Regions from separate parts of the Mesorhizobium sp. M0983 genome, predicted to be linked through region 2. Evidence: predicted binding sites of a transcription regulator. Region 2 holds the regulator's gene; the other holds the start of a gene.
The links. Region 2 encodes PhoB, which activates phosphate uptake and scavenging genes when phosphate is short. Its sites were predicted from a motif close to TGTCATNNANCTGTCAT; they were not measured.
Positions count from the first base shown of each region.

Region 1: the regulator PhoB is predicted to act here: its motif matches at 3,057-3,073, upstream of NKH71_RS08130 (alkaline phosphatase D family protein).

Region 1 covers NZ_JAMYNH010000003.1:332,771-337,190, forward strand. Annotated here, with positions in the region: gene typA (translational GTPase TypA) at 1-883, opposite strand, end outside; gene NKH71_RS08125 (hypothetical protein) at 1,082-1,363, shown strand; gene NKH71_RS08130 (alkaline phosphatase D family protein) at 1,410-2,984, opposite strand; gene NKH71_RS08135 (MFS transporter) at 3,350-4,420, opposite strand, start outside.
Region 2 covers NZ_JAMYNH010000003.1:72,797-77,216, forward strand. Annotated here, with positions in the region: gene xylF (D-xylose ABC transporter substrate-binding protein) at 1-341, opposite strand, end outside; gene NKH71_RS06810 (ROK family protein) at 627-1,871, shown strand; gene phoB (phosphate regulon transcriptional regulator PhoB) at 1,881-2,570, opposite strand; gene phoU (phosphate signaling complex protein PhoU) at 2,587-3,294, opposite strand; gene pstB (phosphate ABC transporter ATP-binding protein PstB) at 3,327-4,130, opposite strand; gene pstA (phosphate ABC transporter permease PstA) at 4,127-4,420, opposite strand, start outside.

The DNA.
Region 1 (4,420 bases), 260 kb from region 2:
GCTCGGTCACCGACAGGTCGCAGAACGTGTCGGCGACGGTGCCTTTCGACAAGCCGGCGATGGCGACGATGTCGCCTGCCTGCGCTTCGTCGATGGGCTGGCGCTCGAGCCCGCGAAAAGCAAGGATCTTCGAGATGCGGCCGGTTTCGACCTGGGTGCCATCATGGTGCAGCACCTTGACCGCCTGGTTGGATTTCAGCGTGCCGGATTCGATACGGCCGGTGATGATGCGGCCGAGGAACGGATTGGCTTCCAGAATGGTGCCGATCATGCGGAACGGGCCAGGATGAACGGTCGGCGCCGGCACGTGCTTGATGACGAGGTCGAACAGCGGCGCCAGAGCCTGGTCCTTCGGACCTTCGGGGTTTTCGGAGACCCAGCCGTCACGGCCCGAACCGTAAAGGATCGGGAAGTCGAGCTGCTCGTCGGTCGCGTCAAGCGCGGCAAACAGGTCGAACACCTCGTTGACCACCTCGACGTGGCGAGCATCCGGCCGGTCGATCTTGTTGATGACGACGATCGGCTTCAGTCCGACCTTGAGCGCCTTGCCGACGACGAATTTGGTCTGCGGCATCGGCCCCTCGGCGGCGTCGACCAGCACGATGGCCGAATCCACCATCGACAGGATGCGCTCGACCTCACCGCCGAAGTCGGCGTGGCCGGGCGTGTCGACGATGTTGATGCGGGTGCCCTTCCAGTCGACCGAGGTCGCCTTGGCCAGGATGGTGATGCCGCGTTCCTTTTCGAGATCGTTCGAATCCATGGCGCGCTCGGCGACGCGCTGGTTGTCGCGGAACGAGCCGGACTGTTTCAGGAGCTGATCGACGAGGGTGGTTTTTCCATGGTCGACGTGCGCGATGATCGCGATATTGCGGATTTTCATGTTTTGGTCTCGGGAGCGTTGCAGGCAGCAGGCCAAAAGGCGCTGCCTCTTTCGGTTGGGCGGCTCATACAGGGTTTTTCGCAATTGCGAAAGAGGAGGCGAGTCACCAAATAAAGTCACCAAATCTTAAATGTCTTGGTGTGAAGTGGAATTATTAACCAAGGCGGAACCTTTCATGGTCCGGGCAGTTCGAATTTCATGATCGACGCAGGCAGCAGACTCCGGCCGATTTTGGCATGTAGCGCACTCGCCGTCCTCCTCGCGGCAGGCGCGGCGCAGTCGGCCGCGTCGTTCAAGGAGACGCGGACTGCCCTGCCGTCCGACAAGCGGTCGGCGGAGCAGCTTTTTGCCGATGCTCCCGATGGCGTCGACCCGGTGGTGACCGGGCCAGTCAGCGCCGCCTTCAAGCAAAGGCAGCAAAATGCCGGATGCGACAGCGCCGTCTGGCCCAACATTCCCGTCGTCTGCTATCCCGATTGATACACGTCCTACCCTCGGGCTGGCCCGAGGATAATGGTGCAGTCGCTCACGCCGACCGGACCGGATCGAGCGTGACCTTGTAGAGTTCGCTGTCGTCGCGATCCATCAGCCGCACCGTCAGCTGCTCTGTAGCGCCATCGATATCGACAAGTCCGAAGAACTGCAGGCCGGCCGACGGCGGCAGGTTCTGACCCTGCTCGGCAGTCGGTGCCTTGATGAACTTCAGCTCCGGGCCGAAGGTCATGTCGGAACCATTCGGTCCGAATGTGCCTGAATGGATCGGACCCGAAACGAATTCCCAGAACGGATTGAAGTCCTGGAACTGCGCCTTGTCCGGATTGTAGTAATGCGCGGCCGTGTAATGCACGTCTGCGGTGAGCCAAACGGTATTGCTGATGCCCGCGTTCTTTATATAGCGAAGAAGGTGGGCAATTTCCAGCTCGCGCCCCTTGGCCGGGCCATTGTCGCCATTGCTGACTGCCTCGGCCCCGACCTTCTTGGTACCGTCATTCCAGACCACGAGGCCGAGCGGCATATCGGCGGCGATGATTTTCCACGTCGCGTTGGAATTTGCCAGCTCACGCTTCAACCACTTAATCTGCTGTTCGCCTAGGATGCGCGATTGCGGCGTCATCGTCTCCTGCATATCCGGGCCGTTGGGGCCGCGGTAGGAACGCATGTCGAGGAAGAACACATCGAGCAGCGGCCCATAAGCGATCTTGCGGTAGACGCGGCCCGGCTCCGACAGTTCGTAGCGGATCGTCGTCATCTCGTGGAAGGCGCGCGCAGCACGTGCCGCCAGCACATGGATCGATTTTTCGGTGTAGCGGTCGTCGGCGGTCAGGTCCTTCGAGTCCGACCAGTTGTTAAGCACCTCATGGTCGTCCCACTGATAGAAAGTCGGGCAGATGGCACTGAGCGCAAGAACGTTCTTGTCCATCATGTTGTATTTCCACTGCGCCCGGTATTCGTCCAGCGTCTCGGCAACCTTGCGCTTTTCGTCGATCAGCACTGTGTTTTTCCACTTGTCGCCATTGGGCAGGTCGACCTCGTCCTTCATCGCACCATCGGCATAGACCGTATCGCCCGAATGCAGGAAGAAGTCGGGCGTGTGCTTGGCGATCGTGGCGTAGGTCTTCATGCCGGTCTCGTCGATGCCCCAGCCTTGGCCGGCGGTGTCGCCCGACCAGGCGAAACGAATGTCGCGCTTCGAGGCAGGTGCCGTGCGGAAGCGGCCGACGATCGGCTCCGAAACGGCGTTGATGTCGGCAAGATCGGCCGCGACCATGCGGTAGAAAATGTCCTGGTCGGAGGCGAGATCGGTAAGCAGCCGCTTCACCGTATAGTCGCTGGCCGGCGACGTATCGAGCGGCGCCAGGCGGACGGCATTGGCGAAATTTTCCGTCGACGACACTTCGAACATGACGCGCGACGGCCGGTCCGTGCGCGTCCAGACCATGCCGCTGGTCGCGTCGACATCGCCGGACTGAATGCCATGGGTGAAGGCCGGGCGCTGATTGGCGCGCGAGTAATAGGGAAGGGCGAGACCCGAGGCGCCGACCAGGCCAACGGCGCTGGCCGACGTGACGAAAGCGCGCCGCGTCATTGAAATCTTGTTCATGGCTGTCTCCTGGATGGCGTTGAACGTCGCCGCCAAGCTCCAGCTTCAATGTTTCAGGCACATTTCGAAACGATGAAGGTTTTCTGACATCAACAAGCGGGAAGGCTGGACCGCTCGGCGGCGAAGCTGCTGATCTCCCCCTTGCGGGTCCCTTGCGGGGGAGATGGCCGGCAGGCCAGAGGGGGGCGCTGTCCCGCCGACGTACAAATCAGAAAGAAATCAGACGGAGCAGCGGAGTTTGGGCAGAACATTGCGTAAAGTCGGAGGCTGGCGAACCTTCGCGCCCCCTCTGCCCTGCCGGGCATCTCCCCCGCGAGGGGGGAGATCGGCAATTTGGCCGACGGCATCTCTCCTGCAACGAGAAGCTATGCCGCCTGCGGTTCAGGATCGAACGCCGGGCGGCTGGTGTTGATCAGCAGCGAGATGCAGGCGGCGGCTATTGCCGTCATGCCGGCGATCAGGAAGGCAAGCTCGTAATTGCCCTGCAACTCACGCATAGTGCCACCGAAAAAGGCCGCTGTCGCTGCGCCGACTTGATGGCCGGCGACGATCCAGCCGAAGACGATCGGCCCGCTGCGGTCGCCGAACGCCTCGTTGGAAAGCCGCAGCGTCGGCGGCACTGTGGCGATCCAGTCCAGTCCGTAAAATACGGCGAAGATGATCAGGCTGGTCGCCGAGAAGCCGGAATAGGGCAGATAGATCAGCGACAGGCCGCGAATGCCGTAATAGATGCCGAGCAGCTTGCGCGGGTCGAAACGGTCGGTGAGCCAGCCCGACAGCGTCGTGCCAATAAGATCGAAGATACCCATCATCGAGAGCAGGCCCGCGGCCTGCACTTCGCCGATGCCCATATCGCCGCAAAAGGCGATCAGGTGCGTGCCGACCAACCCGTTGGTGGTGAAGCCGCAAACGAAGAAGGTGGCGAACAGGTACCAGAACACACGCGTACCGGCGGCGCGGCGCAACGTGCTCAGCGTATGCGCGAGGAAATTGCCTTGCGCGGCCGGCGGCGCGGGCGGCACATCGTCGAGCTCGGCGCCATAGCGGACCATGCCGATCGCGGCCGGACGCTCCGGTACCAGCATATAAACCAGCGGCACCAAGGCGGCGGTGGCCACGGCAATGGCAATAGCGACCGGCTTCCAGCCGCCAGACTGGGCGAGCGAGGCGAGCAGCGGCAGGAAGACCAGCAGCCCGGTGGCGCTGGACGCCGACATCAGTCCCATCACAAGGCCGCGATTGGTCTTGAACCAGCGGTTGACGATGGTGGCGCCGAGCACGGTGGCGACGGCGCCCGAGCTGATGCCGGAAAACACGCCCCAGGTGAGGAGCAGATGCCACGGCTTGGTCATCAGCAGGCTGAGCGCGGTCGATCCCGACATCAACAGCAGCGCGGCAAGCAAGGTGCGGCGCAGCCCGATCCGCTCCATCAGCGC
Region 2 (4,420 bases):
TCGTAGCCGACAACCGGAATACCTTCGTCCAGCGCCTTCTGCACGGCCGGCCCTATCGCCGAGGCGTCCTGCGCCAGGATGATCAGTGCGTTGGCGCCCTGCGAGATCAGGCTCTCGACGTCGGTGAGCTGCTTGCCGGGGTTGGACTGTGCGTCGGCGGAAATATACTTGTCGCCTGCGGCCTCGATGGCCGCCTTCATTGCGGCTTCGTCGGTCTTCCAGCGCTCTTCCTGGAAGTTCGACCAGGAAACGCCGATGACCTTGTCCTTAGCCTGCGCCACCGACGCAAGCGCCAGCGTCATGGCGACACCCGCCAGAATGGCGGTCGTGAATTTCTTCATCATATCCTCCCTGCGCCGCGTACGGCGTGACCAATTGGCCCCAAAGGCCAGCTTAGAGGCGCTAATTTTTTCGAGCCTCGAAAAAATACTGGCCCGATCTCCCGCTGCTGTCAACATCGATTCTGATGGATTTTGATGTTGCTGCGAGTTTTTCGAGCTTCGGAATAAACGATGACAGCGCCACCTGCATCTGACACTATTTGCCTCATCTGACACTATTTGTCGGCATTACCGACGGCTTCCGGTTCATGAGCGGCCGCGGCAAACCGGGAGGAAAGCAAAACGATGTCGGTCGGAATCCGCCATGACGATTTGCGCCGGCGCAACCGGGCGATGGTGATCTCGGCCGTGCGCCGGGCCGGCCAGCCATCGCGTACGGAGATCGCCGCAACCACCGGCCTCAGCCATTCGACCATATCGGCGATCTCCTCCGACCTGATACGGGAAGGCATCCTCGCCGAGAGCAAGGCAAGCGAACCCGTTTCGTTGAAACGCGGTCGTCCGCAGGTCGGCCTCGCCCTCAATCCGGAAGCGGCGGCGGTGCTGACCGTGGTGTTGTCGCTGAATTTCCTGTCGGCCGCCATCATCGACTATGCGGGGCAGGTGGTCGCCGAGGAACAGCGCCGGCTGGACACGCTGACCATGCCGCGCGACGAACTGATCCGCGAATGCATGGCCATCGTCCGGCGCCGGCTGGACGATCCAGATCTTGACGTCCGCAGTGTCGCCCGCATCGCCCTGGCGATTCAGGGAATTACCGACTCCCCTGCACGCGCCATGCTGTGGTCGCCGATCACGCCGCAGACGGACATCGCCTTTGCCGACATGCTGGAAGATGAATTCGGCATCCCGGCCACGGTGGAGAACGACTGCAATATGATGGCGGTGGCTTTGCGCTGGCGCGATCCGGATCGCTATCGCGACGACTTCATCGCCATCCTGCTTTCGCACGGCATCGGCATGGGGCTGGTGTTGAAGGGCGAGCTGTTCACCGGCACGCATTCCTCGGGCGGCGAGTTTGGCCACATGATCCATCGTCCGGGCGGCGCGCTCTGCCGTTGCGGGCGGCGCGGCTGCATCGAGGCCTATGCCGGCAATTACGCCATCTGGCGCAACGCCACGCAGATGAGCGAAGACAGCCAACCGGTCGCCGACGTCAGCGACGCCGACATGCGCGCGCTGGCGGTTCGGGCGCGCGAGAAGGACGGGCCGGAACGCGAAGCCTACCGCAAGGCCGGCGAAGCGCTGGGTTTCGGTCTCGGCTCGCTGTTCGCGCTGATCGATCCGGCACCGGTCGCAATGGTCGGCGCCAGTGCCGCCGCCTTTGATCTGATCGAGCCGGCCTTGCGGAAGGCCATCGCCCAGACCGCCGGCGGCCAGCATTCGGGCTCGATCTCCTTCGATACCGAGCCGAACGAATTGCCGCTGATCCGCGAAGGCTGTGCAATGCGGGCGTTAAGCTTCGTCGACCAGCAGATTTTCGCGCCGGGCGCGCAAATGAGGCCCGGCGTCAGAAAGAACGTAGCCTGACTGGGCGGGTCAATCTTCCCTGATCGCGTAGCCGGCACCGCGGATGGTGCGGATGACATCAGGCATGCGGCCGTTGTTGACGGCTTTGCGCAGCCGCCCGACATGCACGTCGACGGTGCGTTCGTCGATATAGATCGTCTCGCCCCAGACATTATCGAGTAACTGGCTGCGCGAGAAGACGCGGCCCGGATGCCGCATCATGAATTCGAGCAGCCGGAATTCGGTCGGCCCGAGCCGGATCTCGGTCTTCTTGCGATACACCCTGTGCGATTCGCGATCGAGCACGATGTCGCCGACCTTCAGCACGCTGGACAGCACTTCCGGCTTGGCGCGGCGCAGCAGCGCCTTGACCCTGGCCATGAATTCCGGTGTCGAAAACGGTTTGACCAGATAGTCGTCGGCGCCGGTCGAAAGACCGCGTACCCGGTCGCTCTCCTCGCCGCGCGCGGTCAGCATGATGATCGGCAGCCGTTCGGTTTCGGGGCGCACCCGCAACCGGCGGCAGAGCTCGATGCCGGAAACCGCTGGTATCATCCAGTCGAGCACCAGAAGATCGGGCACATTCTCCTGCAAACGGATCTCGGCTTCGTCGCCGCGTGTCACCACCTCGACCTGGTAGCCTTCGGATTCGAGATTGTAGCGGAGCAGCACACCCAACGGCTCCTCGTCCTCCACCACCATTATGCGTGGTGCGATCATCGGCTGGGCACCCCCATCATGTCGCCGGTGCGGACATTGTCGTTTCGTCTTGCTTCGGACGATTGACCGGCAATTGCTCGCCGGTCAGCACATAATACGCATTTTCGGCGATGTTGGTGACATGGTCGCCGATCCGCTCCAGATTCTTGGCGCAGAACAGCAGATGCGTGCAAGCGGTGATGTTGCGCGGGTCTTCCATCATGTAGGTCAACAGTTCGCGGAACACCGACGTATATTTGACGTCGATGCGCTCGTCGGCGGCGCGTAGCTTGGCCAACGCGGCCGCATCGCCTGCAGCATACTCCTCGATGACGCCCTGCACCTGGATGAGCACCAGCTGCGCCATCGCATCGATGGAATGCGATAGGTCGCGCGGTGTGACGCTAAGGCCGACCGCACTCACACGCTTGGCGATATTCTTGGCAAGGTCGCCGATGCGTTCGAGATCGCCGGCCATGCGGATCGCCCCGACGACATGGCGCAGATCGTGGGCCATCGGCTGGCGCTTGGCGATCAGGGTGATGGCGCGGTCGTCCAGTTCGCGTTGACGCGCATCCATGATGGCATCGTCGGAAACGACGCGTTGCGCCAGCACGTTGTCAGAATTCAACAGGGCCTTGGTCGCCCCGCCGACCATCGAACCGGCGAGGTCGGCCATGTCGCGGATCAGCTTGCTGATCTGCTCGAGATCCTCGTCGAAAGAAGCGACTGTGTGTTCGCCCATGGTCCTGTCCTTATATGCATGATCGGAACGGCTCAGCCGAAGCGGCCGGTGATGTAATCCTGCGTGCGCTTCTCGCGGGGCGACGTAAAGATCTTCTCGGTCCGGTCGAACTCGACCAGTTCACCCAGATACATGAAGGCGGTCTGGCGCGACACGCGCGCCGCCTGCTGCATGTTGTGGGTGACGATGACGATCGTGTAATCGGCTTGCAACTCGTCTATCAGCTCCTCGATCTTGGCGGTCGACAGCGGGTCGAGTGCCGAAGCCGGCTCATCGAGCAGAATGACTTCCGGCTTCACCGCCACGGTGCGGGCAATGCAAAGCCGCTGCTGCTGGCCGCCTGACAGGCTCAAGCCGCTGGCGTTGAGCTTGTCCTTGACCTCGCCCCACAGCGCGGCCCGCTTCAACGCTTGTTCGACGCGGCCGTCCATTTCGGACTTGCCGAGATTCTCATAGAGCCTGACCCCGAAGGCGATGTTCTCGTAGATCGACATAGGGAACGGCGTCGGCTTCTGGAACACCATGCCGATCTTGGTCCTCAGGAGATTGAGATCCTGCGAGCGGTCGAGAATGTTCTTGCCGTCGAGCAGCACCTGGCCCTCGGCTGTCTGCTTCGGGTAGAGTTCGTAGATGCGGTTGAACACACGCAGCAGCGTCGATTTCCCGCAGCCCGAAGGGCCGATGAAGGCAGTGACGCTGCGCTCGGGCAGCGACAAGGTGATGTCCTTCAACGCCTTGCTCTGGCCGTAGTAGAAGTTGAGGTTCTTGACCTCGATCTTCGTCTTCTCGGCGACCGTTTCGGTCATCGTCATGTCCGGGGACAACATCTGTGTCATCTGTCCTCTCTGCGTCCGGTAAGGCTGCGGGCGAGGATGCTCAAGCCCAGAACCGTCAGGGTGATTATGAGTGCGCCGGTCCACGCCAGTTGCTGCCATTCCTCGTAAGGGCTGAGAGCGAACTGGAAGATGGTCACCGGCAGGCTGGCCATCGGCGCGTTGATATTGCTGCTCCAGAACTGGTTGTTGAGCGCGGTGAAGAGCAGCGGCGCCGTCTCGCCGGAAATGCGTGCTATCGCCAGCAATATGCCGGTGACGATGCCGGACAATGCGGCGCGGTAGGCGACCGA